Regions from separate parts of the Gottfriedia sp. OAE603 genome, predicted to be linked through region 2. Evidence: a T-box and tRNA genes for the amino acid it is inferred to sense, from the RefSeq annotation. Region 2 holds a T-box; the other holds one or more tRNA genes.
The links. A T-box is a leader RNA that pairs with one kind of tRNA and senses whether it is charged. The one in region 2 lies ahead of metG (methionine--tRNA ligase), so its partner is inferred to be a tRNA-Met.

Region 1: it encodes a tRNA-Met, which carries the amino acid that the T-box ahead of metG (methionine--tRNA ligase) is inferred to sense. The anticodon was not compared.

What each region holds. Positions count from the first base shown of each region.
Region 1 is NZ_JBEUNN010000001.1:2,761,611-2,768,946, reverse strand. It holds gene ABID96_RS14220 (sulfate/molybdate ABC transporter ATP-binding protein) at 1-211, shown strand, start outside; gene ispG (flavodoxin-dependent (E)-4-hydroxy-3-methylbut-2-enyl-diphosphate synthase) at 270-1,370, opposite strand; gene ABID96_RS14210 (hypothetical protein) at 1,494-1,835, opposite strand; gene ABID96_RS14205 (DUF1189 domain-containing protein) at 1,994-2,752, opposite strand; tRNA gene ABID96_RS14200 (tRNA-Asn) at 3,013-3,087, shown strand; tRNA gene ABID96_RS14195 (tRNA-Met) at 3,106-3,182, shown strand; tRNA gene ABID96_RS14190 (tRNA-Ser) at 3,194-3,283, shown strand; gene ABID96_RS14185 (hypothetical protein) at 3,549-3,908, shown strand; gene ABID96_RS14180 (superoxide dismutase) at 4,136-4,744, shown strand; gene ABID96_RS14175 (MFS transporter) at 4,857-6,074, shown strand; gene ABID96_RS14170 (peptidoglycan D,D-transpeptidase FtsI family protein) at 6,154-7,336, shown strand, end outside.
Region 2 is NZ_JBEUNN010000001.1:2,012,287-2,019,622, reverse strand. It holds gene ABID96_RS10085 (alpha-keto acid decarboxylase family protein) at 1-226, opposite strand, end outside; gene metG (methionine--tRNA ligase) at 394-2,031, opposite strand; T-box leader at 2,090-2,369, opposite strand; gene ABID96_RS10075 (hypothetical protein) at 2,568-2,720, opposite strand; gene ABID96_RS10070 (amino acid deaminase/aldolase) at 2,708-3,898, opposite strand; gene ABID96_RS10065 (hypothetical protein) at 4,606-4,920, opposite strand; gene ABID96_RS10060 (GtrA family protein) at 5,924-6,343, opposite strand; partial or broken gene ABID96_RS10055 (glycosyltransferase family 2 protein) at 6,505-7,336, opposite strand, start outside.

The DNA of each region.
Region 1 (7,336 bases), 750 kb from region 2:
AAACCAAACCTCAATCAGTGCTATTGTGACACATATACATGCTGTTGGTCCGATTGTTTATGTAGAAGTGTTAAGAGAAGATACAAAAGAATATGTAGAAGTGGAATTAATGAATGAATTATTTATCAAATTAAACCTTGAGTTAGGCGAGCGAGTATTTGTCCGTCCAAATGAATTAAAAGTTTTTATACCGCAAGACTATTCAATCTAAAAGAAAAAACATACAAAACATGAGAGTTTTGTATGTTTTTTTGTTGATATCAATTTACTTAATTTTTTGCTGCTTCTAGCTCAGCAAGTTTTTCAGCAGCAATTTTATCGATTTCTATTTTTAATTCTTCAACCATCGTTGCTTCAGGGACTTTTCGAACAATTTCACCGTGACGGAATAGTAAACCTTCTTTACGAGCACCTGCGATTCCGATGTCAGCTTCACGTGCTTCTCCAGGACCATTTACCGCACAGCCTAGAACTGCAACTTTAATTGGTACTTTTAATGTAGAAATATATTCTTCAACTTCATTTGCAATACTAATTAAGTCAATTTCAATACGTCCACATGTTGGACAAGAAATTAATGTTGCTGCATTTGATGATAAACCAAACGATTTTAATAGCTCACGAGCAACTTTTATTTCCTCTACTGGATCTGCGCTTAAAGAAATACGCATTGTATTACCGATCCCTTTACTGATAATCGCACCAAGACCTGCTGCACTTTTCACTGTTCCAGAGAATAGTGTACCGGATTCAGTAATACCTAAATGAAGTGGATAGCTAAAAGCTTTAGCTGCTTTTTCATAAGCTTCGATTGCTAGGTTTACATCAGACGCTTTCATTGAAACAATAATGTCGTGGAAATCAAGATCTTCTAAAATTTTAATATGATGTAATGCACTTTCAACCATTCCATCAGCTGTAGGATAACCGTATTTATCTAAAATACGTTTCTCTAAAGAACCAGCATTTACACCGATTCGAATTGGAATACCTTTTGCTTTCGCAGCATTAACTACTGCTTCAACTTTTTCTCTACGACCAATATTACCTGGGTTAATTCTTATTTTATCTATTCCACCTTCAATTGCTTTTAAAGCTAATTTGTAATCGAAGTGGATATCAGCTACAAGTGGTATATTAATTTGTTTTTTGATATCAGCAATTGCATTTGCAGCTCGTTCATCTGGTACCGCAACTCGAACAATTTGACAACCTGCTTCTTCTAAACGTTTAATTTCAGCAACTGTTGCTTCAACATCATGTGTTTTTGTAGTACACATACTTTGTATCGAAATTTCATTTGCACCACCAACAACTACATTACCAACTTTTACTGCACGTGTTTTACTTCTATGTGTAAGTTCATTCACGAGTAACTCGCTCCTTCAAAAATAACTAATTTCATTTTGTGTTTGTGTACTTCTATACATTATCATATTTTCTTCATGATTTCTCTTTTTATAAACTAGCTAAAAAGAAATATACCACAAATTCTATTTATTAGAAGAGTAAAGTGGAAATTTATATGATTTTCCACTTTGAATTTTTGTTGGTGATAGCCCTTTGTTTAATTCAGTGAAATCCTTCGTAATTTGACTAATTGGTTGAGTAAAGTCTGGATTAAGCTCCTCTACAATACCTAAAACTGTATCTCCATTTTTAACTTGAATTTCTTCAAAGTCTGGAAGTGATTTAGTTGATTTAGACGTCTCGTTTGATTTTGAAACAGTTGCAACTGTGCTTATATGTTTTGTAGGGATTGTCCCTACTTGAAGGTCAAAGAACACGATATAAATAACTAATAGTATGCCAAAGAAATAAAAAATTTTCTTCATTTACATCACTCCTTTAGTAGACTATATGCTTGTCCACTCTTTATATTCCATATAAGTATAGAAGTGACCTACTTTATTTTAGTAAAAAATAAGCTTTGTTTAAAAAATCTTTTGATTCAATCGAAAAAAAGATAAAAGAGTGTGAGTACACACATCTTTTATCTTTTTGAAGGTAATTGTTTAACAGTTAATGTATACATTACTGCAGAAATTATAATAAATAAGATTGTTTGAAATGGGATGTTAATATTAAATAGTCCAACAATAAAATAAATGACTGTTGGCAGTGTTAAGCTATAGGCAATCATTGCAAATCTATGTCTAAAAGTTAAGTTTTTATTTGAGTGAAATAGTGCAGTGATAAACGCAAGTATCGTTGCGACAATGAAAATAAAGAAACATGAACCCAAATAAAATAAGAAAAACAATGCAATCATAAAAACCGGTAAAGCTTGTTTGACATTTTTAATAAATTTAGAAATATCCTCTTTATTTATTTCAGTCGTATCTAATGAAGGATAGGGATAATCTTGTTCTCCAGTATCAGTTTTTATGACAACCCGATTTTTTAGGACTGTAATCGAATATTTATCCTTTGAAGTTGAAGAGGGTAGCCTTGTTTCATTTGGATAAAATGCATATCTAAAGTTACCAATTTTACGTTCAAATGGTTTATTATCATTTATCGTTAAGATCCCTTTATTTAAGGAGATTGTTTGGATGTTTTCCTTTAACAAATCTGAGGCATTATTCACCTGGAGTTTTACAGCTTTCTCAAATGAAAAAAAACCTGGAAGAGTATAAAGAATCGCTAATAGAAATAAATAGAATATTGTTTTACCGATTTTTTGGAGTCTGAACTTTGCAATTGATTTGGGAGAGTATAGGCTGTACCAAAATTGTTTGAATAGATTCATAAACTCATCCTTTCTTAATAATGTTATATCTCTTTACAACGTTATTATGTATGTTTTTGGTAATTTTGTACAATGTAAGCATTTATATTAGAAAAACTTCATTATTGATCTTTTATAACCTCATTTGGTAAAGATTATAACTAGTCCGATTACTCAAATTAGCGAATTATCTTAAAAAAATAAAAAAAAATTAAAAAAGCATTGACGTTAATTTGGAAACATGTTAAATTAAATATTGTCTTAAGTAAATGTTAAATTATTCCGCAGTAGCTCAGTGGTAGAGCACTCGGCTGTTAACCGAGTGGTCGTAGGTTCGAATCCTACCTGCGGAGCCATTTATACTTATTCATTTTGGCGGTGTAGCTCAGCTGGCTAGAGCGTACGGTTCATACCCGTGAGGTCGTGGGTTCGACTCCCTCCGCCGCTACCAAATCATATTATGGAGTAATACCCAAGTCCGGCTGAAGGGATCGGTCTTGAAAACCGACAGGGGTGTAACAGCCCGCGGGGGTTCGAATCCCTCTTACTCCTTACCGATTTAAGAAAAAAACTCTAACGGATATTCCGTTAGAGTTTTTTCTTGTTTAAATTGAGGTTCTAGTAAGAACGTGGAATCACAAGTCGAATTCATTGAATATATAAACAGAGTGGTTGATGGAAAGTAGTTGATAAAAATCAATAGATCTTTTGGCATTATTTGAAATATGATTTATATCCTGTTTTTGCTTTTTTTGTAGATAATCAAGAAATATTAATGTATTATTTTTGTGACAAAAATATGAGGTAGGAGATTAGTATGTATCCAACGGAAAGTCAGGACCTATACTTAGAACGATTAGAAGATAAGCTGCATAGCTCAATAACAGCAGCGTTATACGATACGACCGGTCAAAAGAATGAACACGCTATTAAACGTCGATTTCCAAAACCAATGTCTAACGAGGACGTTCAATCGATTATAAGCGCTATTAACAAATTTACTGCTATGAATAAACCATTATTATGGAGAAGGTATCATAAAGAAGCTTTCAATCAGAAGAATTTTGAATCGTATATTACGCAATATCAAATTTTAACAAATTACTATGATTTACCCCTTGAAAGTGAAATAATAAGTAGTTTTACTGAATGGGATCAGAACAAGCCTCGCGGATAATCTTCCAGAGGCTTGTTTTGTTAATTCATGTAAGCGGAGACGTCATTGATTTGGGTGACATTTATGGAATCATGTCATCATTTAAAAGCGACGGATTAGCAAGAAGTTTATTCAAACAGATTTTATTTTTAACATTCTTTCCCAATTATGAGCATAACTATTGAAATCTTTCGGTTTATTTGATAACTTTAAATTGCATTTTACTATATTTTTGGGAGGAATTACGAATGTCAAAATTTGAATTACCACAATTACCTTATGCTTATGATGCTTTAGAACCACATATTGATAAAGAAACAATGAACATTCACCACACTCGTCACCACAATACATACATTACAAACTTAAACGCAGCTTTAGAGGGTAAAGAAGTTTCTGCAACTACAATTGAAGAATTAATTTCAAACTTAGATGCACTTCCTGAAGGTATCCAAACTGCTGTACGTAACAATGGTGGTGGACATGCAAACCACAGCTTATTCTGGACTTTATTAACTCCAGAAGGTACTGGCGCTCCAGTTGGTGAAGTTGCTGAAGCAATCAACGCTAAATTCGGTAGCTTCGATGAGTTCAAAGCTGCATTCACTCAAGCTGCTTTAACTCGTTTTGGTTCTGGTTGGGCTTGGTTAGTAGTAAACAATGGTGAGTTAGAAGTAACAAGCACACCAAACCAAGATTCTCCATTAATGGAAGGTAAAACACCAATTCTTGGATTAGATGTTTGGGAGCACGCTTACTACTTAAACTTCCAAAACAAACGTCCTGATTATGTTGGTGCTTTTTGGAACGTTGTTAACTGGACTAAAGTAGAAGAATTATACAAAGCTGCTAAGTAATTAGCATGTAAACACTACTAAGAATCTCTTAGTAGTGTTTTTTTATTGCCAAAAAAATGGATAATTTCTCACTTACTCGAAAAAACTAGACCTAGGACAAAGGAGAGTATTTATGAGTAAGTTGAAATTTTTAATCGGCGATGTGAAAGTAAACAAAGACTTAATATTATTATTAAGTGTTGGCGGTTTATTTTCATTAGCAACAGCATTATCGAATACGTTTGTAAATGTTTATCTATGGAAGCAATCCAATGATTATTTACCAATTGCTTCTTATCAATTTTCAATTGCCTTTTTTCAGGCACTCACTTTTATCATTGCTGGAAGGTTAGCCAAACAAATTGATCGGGTCGTTATTTTAAGAATTGGTATTTCGTTTTTAGCGATATTCTATATCGCTGTCTTACTATTTGAAACAGATACTTTGATTGCGACAATACTGATCGGGGCAATTTTAGGAATTGGAAATGGATGTTATTATCTATCCTTTAATTTACTGACATTTGAAGTGACTGAACCTGATACAAGACAGTTTTTTAATGGTTTTATGGGTTTACTTGGCTCATTCTCTGGAATAATTGGCCCTTTTATCGCTGGGGCAATAATTTCATCAATGATTGGCAACAAAGGATATACCTATGTTTTTGTGGCAGCCGTTATATTATTTATCTGTGCAGTGATCTTAAGTTGCTTCTTAGTCAGAAGAGAACTGGATACTGAATTTAATTTGAAAAGAGTCATCTTAGAACGTAAATTAAATGGAAATTGGAGAAGAGTTACACACGCTAATTTTTTTCAAGGAATCAGAGAAGGGATCTTTTTATTCGTCATCTCTATTTATATTTACTTAGCTACAGGTAGTGAATTTGCTGTTGGGAAGTATGGGCTCATTACTTCATTAATTAGTTTTATTACATATTACGTTGTTACTCGAATCATTAAAGAGGAGTATCGACTAAAGGCAATATTTATCGGAGGGTTTCTCTTATTTGCTGCCGTTTTTACAATTGTATTTAAAGTGACATTTTCTTTACTGATTATTTATGGTGTGATTATTTCTTTGGCATATCCAATCATTTTAGTACCTTACTTGTCTATAACATATGATATAATAGGAAAATCGTATAAAGCGAGGGAATATAGAGTTGAATATATTGTAATTCGTGAAGTGTATTTAAACAGTGGAAGAATGTTCTCAATAGCTGCATTTATTATTTTCACAGCGTTTTTTCCCGCAAAACAAGTTATCCCTATCCTAATTTGTATTTTTGGAGTCGGGCATTTCTTGGTTTATTTTGTGATGAGGAAATTAGAACTTGATCCTACTTAACGAAATTACATAAGATCGAATATAGAAATAGTTCCCTTATATGTTAAACCAATAAGTAGAGTATAAAAGAGGAGAAGAGATGAATAAACCAAAGAAAAATAAAATTAAATTACCAACTCGGCTGAATACACTATTTTTTCTTGTGTTTTTATTATTCTCTTTATTAATTCTAAGACTAGGCGTTGTTCAAATAGTGAAAGGTGAAGACTACCAACTAGAATTAGAACGTACAGAGAATATGACAGTTGATAAATCAGTACCAAGGGGAAAAATTTTAGACCGTAATGGAAAGGTTGTTGTAGACAACACACCACTTCGTTCTATTACGTATACAAGAAAAAAAGGGACAACTTCTGCTGAGCTATTAGAAATGGCAACAAAATTAACAAGCTATATAAAAATGCCAACAGATAAAATAATGGAACGAGATCGACAAGATTATTGGCTACTTACACATCCTGAAGAAGCAAAAGAACTTGTTTCAAAAAAGGAAGATAAAAAATTAAAAGCGAAATACGAAGAAGATCCTGCATCATATAACAAAGAGTATTATAAAATGCAACTAGAAGCAATTACAAAAGACGATATCAAATCTTTAAGTAAGCAAGATTTGCAAATACTAGCTATTTATAAACAAATGAGTGTTGGATATGCCTTAACACCTCAAACGATTAAAAGTGAGGGCGTAACCGAACCTGAATATGCAATGGTTAGTGAACATTTAGATGAGCTTCCCGGTGTAGATGTAACAACTGATTGGGAAAGAGATTACGTGTATGAAGATACTTTCCGAACAATTTTAGGAAATATTACATCGGAAAAAGAAGGTCTGCCAGCTGAAAATGTAGATTATTACTTGGCACGTGGATATGACCGTAATGACCGTGTAGGAAAAAGTTATATCGAGCAACAATATGAAGATGTGCTAAGAGGAACAAAAGGTAAAGCGCAAAATGTTGTTGATACTCAAGGGAATGTAATTGATACAAAAGTAATCACTGAAGGCGAACCAGGTAGTGATCTTGTTTTATCACTAGATATCGAATTGCAAATAAAGGTAGATGAAATTGTTAAAACAGAACTGTTAAGAGCTAAACAAACATCGAATGGTAAATATTTGGACCGAGCGTTTGTTACAATGATGAATCCAAAAACTGGTGAAATCCTAGCAATGTCAGGAAAGCAACTCGTAAAAGATAAAAAAACAGGTAAAATGGAAGTGCAAGATTTTGCAACTGGAAACATGACAACTTCTTACGAGA
Region 2 (7,336 bases):
AGCCATCAGAAGCATAACCTGAGTTTAGTTCGTTGCGGCCTTCAATAAACTTGATTCCATTATAACTCTCCAAAGTATCTAGCAATGTAAAATTATAATCTCCTGCGACGCCGAATATTTCAGTGACGCCCTCCAACTTCAAGCAATCAAACAAATACTGCCCGACTGTTTTTGGGGCCATAATATTATGAGAGTCAGGTTTGACCATACTTTTCATATTTTTCATTTTCACACTAACTCCTTATCCAATTTTTGGATTTATTCAGTTTACTAGTATCCTTTTATTCGTACCCTATCATTGATTAGGCTATACTATGTTTTATGATTGTTTGAATCGCTTTTTAACGACAAAAAGAAGAGTTCTTTTGAAAGATCTTTTCGAAAAGTAATTTTTTATTCAGATTGCTTAGTTAATCTCTCAAACTCTTTTTCTATCTTAAGAGTATCTATTCTTTCAAATAATGGTTCAACATTTGACAAATATTGCGATTTAACTAAAAATGGTCTCCAATCTGTTTCTGATGTTGAATTGATCATGCCCTTTACCTTACTACTTGAAAAAGGTAGGAACGGATTTAGCATATGTGCTAAATTGGCAATTAAATAGATACAATTTGCAAGCGTTTCTTTACAAGACTCCGTATCTTCATTTACCTGTTTCCAAGGTTGTTGGTCATCAAAGTATTTATTTGAGAATCTAATTAACTCGAAAATTTTTTCTAATGCATGTTTGAAAGTAGTAGTTTCAATACAATGACCTACTTCATCGTATAAAAGATTAACTTTATCTTGAATAGTAGGAGAAATGACTTTTTCAGGGATCATACCGTTAAATGATTTTTGAATAAATTTTAGTGTCCGATTTACAAAGTTGCCATACGCACCTAATAATTCACCATTATGACTATAAATAAACTCTTTCCAAGAAAAATCTGCATCACGACTTTCAGGTGCGTTAATTGTTAAGAAATAGCGTATTGAATCTGGATTGTATCTTTCTAAAATATCTGGAACCCAAACAGCCCAATTTTTACTCGTAGACAATTTCTTTTTTTCTAAAGTCAAATACTCGTTTGAAACAATATGTGTTGGTAATGATTCTTTTCCAAGACCGGAAAGAATTCCAGGCCATATAATAGAATGAAATGGTATATTATCTTTTCCGTGAACATAATAGGATGTAACAGAAGAGTTCCAAAATGTTGAGTCGTCATTCTTTGTTTCTTTTGCCCATAACTTAGTTGCTGTGTAATATCCAGAAACCGCCTCAATCCAAACATAAATTTTTTTATCTTCATATCCTTCCACTGGAACACTGACACCGATAGGCAGGTCTCTAGAAACTGCACGATCTATCAAACCTTCTTTTAAGTAACGCTTCGTAAGTGAAATGGCATTCTCTCTCCAAAGATTCCTCTTTTCTGCATCTTGAGTATAGTTTTCCAATACCGTTTGGAATGAGCTTAATGCGAAGTAAAAATGCTCAGTCAGTCGTTTTATCGGAGGTTGGCTACAAATTTTACACTTTCTTTCAAGCAATTCAAGCGGTTCTAACACTGCTGAACAGTGATCACATTGATCTCCACGTGCTTTTGCCCCGCAATTGGGACATATGCCTTCTACATATCGATCCGGTAAAAATTGTTGATCATATTCACAATATGTTTGTTCAATTTCTTTTTTGTAAATAAGTCCCTTCTCAAGTAAATCTAGAAATATTTGTTGAACGATTTCATGATGATGTTTTGTATCTGTTCTTGTATAGATATCATATGAGAATCCTAATTTTGTAAAACACTCTAAAAATTCATAGTGATAACGATCCGCGATTTCTTTGGGAGAAACACCATCTTGTTTTGCTCTGATTGTAATAGGTGTACCATTGCAATCACTACCTGATACATACAAAACCTTTTCTCCTTTTATACGGTAATATCTCGCTAGAATATCTCCAGGTAACAAACTTGAAATATGCCCAAGATGTAATGAGCCGTTAGCATAAGCCCAAGCACCTCCGATAAAAATACTCATAAATAATACCTCCTAAAATTAAGCTAATTACAAAAAAACCTCACCCTTAACTGTAATAGTTAAGGACGAGGTTTGAATTTCCACGTGGTACCACCTTATTTTACAAATGATTTACACCATTTGCCTTTACAAGTACGGAGTAAAAAATGCTAATATTACTCTTATACTGTGACTTTGATAACGAGTGTCAAAACTCGCCGTAGCCTACTTATACAAAAAGTATGTTCAGTACGAAGCTCAGAGACCATTGTTCAAATGTGTGTTTTCGCTTCTTTTCAGCTACTGAAGCTCTCTGTATAAAACAACTTCATTTTACTTTTTCTCTTCATTGCCTGTAATTTATAATTAATATTTAGTATATTCAATAATTTTCATAAAATCAATGTCAAATATATATTATATTAAGATATATTTTTATATATTTTTTAATTAAATTTGTCTATTATATCCATTCTATTACTAAACATATCTATTATTTTTAAACGGTTTCGTTAACTAATGAGAGCTACGCTCTTGTCCATTTTCTAAGTTATCAATTAACATTGGCAACGCACCCCTTCTTTATTACAACGTTTTACTAATGAAACAACTTCTTCAACACTAGTTAAATATACGATATGTGACGGTTTACTTTGAACAATACCATACCAGTTTTGCCATATTTTTTGATTTTCCTTTAAAGAAAGCATAGTCCATCCCCCCGATAAGTTGTTACTTTATTAACAATTTCACCATTAGAAACACAATAAAGATGATTAAACCGCTCGCATAGCTCACCAGCTTTTGCATGTCTTAAAAATATTGGATCACCGAGCATTAACGTATTTGTTCCTCGGTAAACAATCGGTGTCTGCACTTCTCCCGCACCTTCAAGTGACATTAATTGAGCGTTTTCTGGTAAATATGGCTTTGGTAACTTATCTGTTCCAACTGCTCCAGATGCAATATATCCGCCTCCAGCACATGTATATAGATGGGCATCCGGTTTGCGAACAATTTCAATCGCAAAACCTGCAGCTGGTTTGTACTGAAAATCCCGATAGTTGTCAAATAACCCTGGAGAGAAAAAACCTGAGCCGACAGTTACTTCCGTTACCACATTCTCATTTGTTGTTGAATGTAAACTTCCAGTCCCGCCACCATTCACAAATTGAAGCGAAATCCCGAAGTTTTGAATCATTTGAATCGTCGACGCTCGTTTCTCAGCAAGTTGCTTAATTGATTGCTTTTTTAGTATTGTAATTATTTTATTTTTTGCAGTTTTCTTAGGATATTGGTCTCCTACCCCAGCAATTTGTGCCTCATATCCCATCACACCTACTAAACTTACTGACGAGGACGACATAATTTCCTCAACAACTACTTTTGCATCTTCTACAGTTCGAACAGGTGAACGCCATACACCGAAATGAAGACCAGGAACATCAAGTGACATATCGATGTCTAGACATAGAGGGAGTGAAACGTTATACATTTGAGCAATTTTGTTAAGGTGCTTTACATGTTCGACAGAGTCTATCATTAACGTAATCATTTTTCCTTGTTGATTTAACAGACAAATTTTCGCCACAGCTTCTGAATCCCAAATTGGATAGCCGATTAATATATCTTCAATTCCTTCGTTTAACAAATACATTGCTTCATTTGCCGTAAAACACATCACACCTTGAAACAATTCATGCTTCTTCAAAATATATTTAATGATAAAAACACTTCGAATCGATTTCGTCGCAATTCGAATGTTTTTATGTGATGCTGCTGAAACAATTCTTTCAATGTTTTCATCTAATAAATCAAAATCAACATACCCAAATGGCTTTGCTGTATTCTCAAATATTTTCTTATAATATAGATAATCTTGTTCCATTCCATCAATCCTTTCTTTTAATTCATCCTGTTAAATCACCTTTATATATTATTTTCATAAAATTCAGATAATTACTTTTATAAAGAATCCATAGATTTGTCAATTTAAGAAAGTCATTTTGGGACTTTACCTTGGACAGGTTCAGCTATTAATTTATATAACTGCTTCATTAAAAATATAAATTCACATACTTCAAGGTTGGGGTTTCATAAATGGAATACCACTGTATCCATGGGTAAATTTCCTCATACTAATATATTTATCTACATTTATTATTTATCCTGCATTTCGAAAAAAAAGAGCCACATTTCGCGACTCGGGTTCGATTAATTAACACATACCATTTGCTTTATTCTTTTTATACTTTTCTCCATGTTGTTTAATTAACTAGTTAGTTACATAAATTTGATTAATAGTACTGATATAATTGCTGATAAACATGCTAGTATTGACAACATAGTTTTCCTTCGTTTTCCTATTGCTTTAAAAAAATCATAGTATTTAAAGACGATAGTTCCGAAAAGAATATAAATGGGAGAAAGAATTAATATTGTTATTAAATCTACATATGTAAACGGACTACTTATGTATGGATCCGAGATATAATTTATTAGAATAAATGTAAAGTAAATTAAATATTGATAAATAAAATATTTGAGATAAATCATGTGGTTGTCTCCTAGTTGTATATAAATTTAATTCGGACCTTACTGATTACTTTTTGTGAGATCAAACCAAATCCCAAGAATTTTTATTGCTGAAACTTCTATTTCTTCATTACCTTCTTTGTAAAATGTATAAGAATATTTACTATAAAAAAATGCGTCTTGTACTGCTGAGGATTGCCAAACTAGTTTTCCTTCTGGACCAAACCACCCATGAATATGACTTTCTCCATCTGAATAGATATTTTTCTCACGTGATAAGTATTCTTCGAAAGTATCTTCGTCAACAAAACTTGTAATTAAATAAAAAGTAAATAAAATTACAATTACCCAACCAATACTAATTTTCTTCTTCATATTAATACCCCTTAACTATAAAAAACTACTAAAATACTATTTTTATTAACTCCAATGCAAAAATAATTCTTATGGAAATACAAATACTAATCCTTTTTATTTCACTATATTATAACATTACTTGCACTATAAAATTGCCACCTAATACTAAGTTGCTAACTAAATAAAAAATGGCTGCCGTGGTAGCAAATTTTTTCATAAACTATGAAATAGTTCAATTAGTTAAAACTTAGACAAGAGTTACGTATTTCTAAAAAAATAGTGCTTACTATTGATATTAATTTGTTTTTGATTTACCAATATCTCATTATTATTGATCCATTTGATACTAAAAGGTTGCCAGGTAACCACAAAATGAATCTTTCCTTTTCCTTCTTATCTTTAGAACTCAATTGCGCTATATAACTATAATCTGATTTCATGAATACCCCTCCGCTTAATAAATAGTTATTTTATGTTTTTTGATCGGGGGATTCAAGTTGTTTAATTACATCAAGTTTTTTAACATTGATATCTTCCAATGCCGTAATAGCGTTTGACTGATTAGTATTAAAATAATAAAAAACCATATAGACTAAGACTCTTTTACCTTTTAGCATAATTTAAAATTCTCCTTAAAAAAATATCCATGAAAATATATTTCTCCTCGGAGGTAATTTTTTCGTTTTAATCCGTTTGATTTAATACGGGGATTATTAGTCATTCCTTTTTCATCTAATGAGTAATACTCTTAAATAAGACCGTGTTATTTTTATTTGTTTTTCAAAAAGATTATTTCACTTATTTTTGTACTTCAAAAGACAGAAGTTAATTTTAACGTAAGGCGCGAGACTCCTGTGGGTGATACGGGAAGGCTAAGGTCCCGGGCGAGCCGAAGGGGCTCAACTCAATCCCCATGCAAAGGGAGCTCCTGGTGTTGTAATCAACTAAGGCATTCTATATAAATCAAAAAAACCTTCTTTTAGTGAATTTCCATCTACACAAAAGGAAGGTTTTTCATCATTCAATTTAATTGTTTTTTATTTTCTTCAAATCGAAATACGAATTGTTTTTGACAGATATAGTTTGTGATTGTGTAAATCGCAGTACTTAATAAGATTGCAAGATCTGTTTGAAAAGAAATTGCATAGTCCATTTCTTTCATCGACCAATCAACTAAAAGTGTTCCTAAGTGATACGAGATAAAATAACAGCATAGAATTACGAGCAAAAACTTAATGATACTTTTTTGAATGGAACCATTAAATTTAAAAGTAAAGCTTCGATTTAAAATAAAGCTAACGACAGCACCGACAGAATTTCCGATAAAAGTGGATAACCAGTATGATTGATTTGCTAAGTGATATAGTACATACATGATTGTTAGTCCAACAAACGTATTAATCAATCCAACAATTAAAAATCGCACAAAAGTAAAGTTCATTATTTACTCCTCTTTATTTCCACTTTACTTAAGAGATTTTGTGACCCGGAAACAAGATTACTATTAATTGCATATCTAGGGCGCTTTTTAATTTCATGATGTATCCGATCTAAATATACATTAATATTTGGTTTGCGATTATGCATTTTCGTTTCATTAAATGAATAGATATCTTTTTCGATTGCATATTTCGGTCGTCTTTTCACTTCTTGATAGATTTTACCGATATATTCTCCGATAATTCCAATACCCAATAATTGAATCCCACCTACAAACCAAATTGAAATCATTAATGAAGTCCAACCTGATTTTGTATTTCCTAAAATTGCTTGTACGAAAGAATATCCACCTGCCATCGCACTAATAATTAAAGATAAAAAACCAATGAAGGTAACAAAACGAATTGGTGTAACACTGAATGATGTGATACCGTCAAAAGCAAATGAGAGCATTTTTTTCAGAGGATATTTGGATACTCCAGCAAAGCGTTCTTTTCGATCATAATATACAGTGCAAGATTGAAAACCAATCAACGGAATTAAACCTCTCAAAAATAAATTTGTTTCTTTATATTTTAATAACTCATTAAGTGCGCGTTTACTTAAAAGACGATAATCTGCATGATTAGGGACTAATTTTATCCCTATTTTATCCATGAAATGATAAAACCCTAATGCAGTTGTTCTTTTGAAATATGTATCTGTTTTTCTACAATCTCTAACCCCATAAACTATATCATTTCCTTCTTTAAACTTCTGAAGAAATGTATGTATGATAGATATATCATCTTGTAAATCAGCGTCGATTGATACAATACAATCCGATTGTTTACTTGCAACTTCAAGTCCAGCTAATAATGCATTTTGATGACCTACATTTCTAGCTAATTTTAAACCTTTAACAATAGGATTTAGTTTGTTTTCAGATAAAATTAAATTCCAAGTGTGATCCTTACTTCCATCATCTACAAAAAGGATACTACTTCTCATTGAA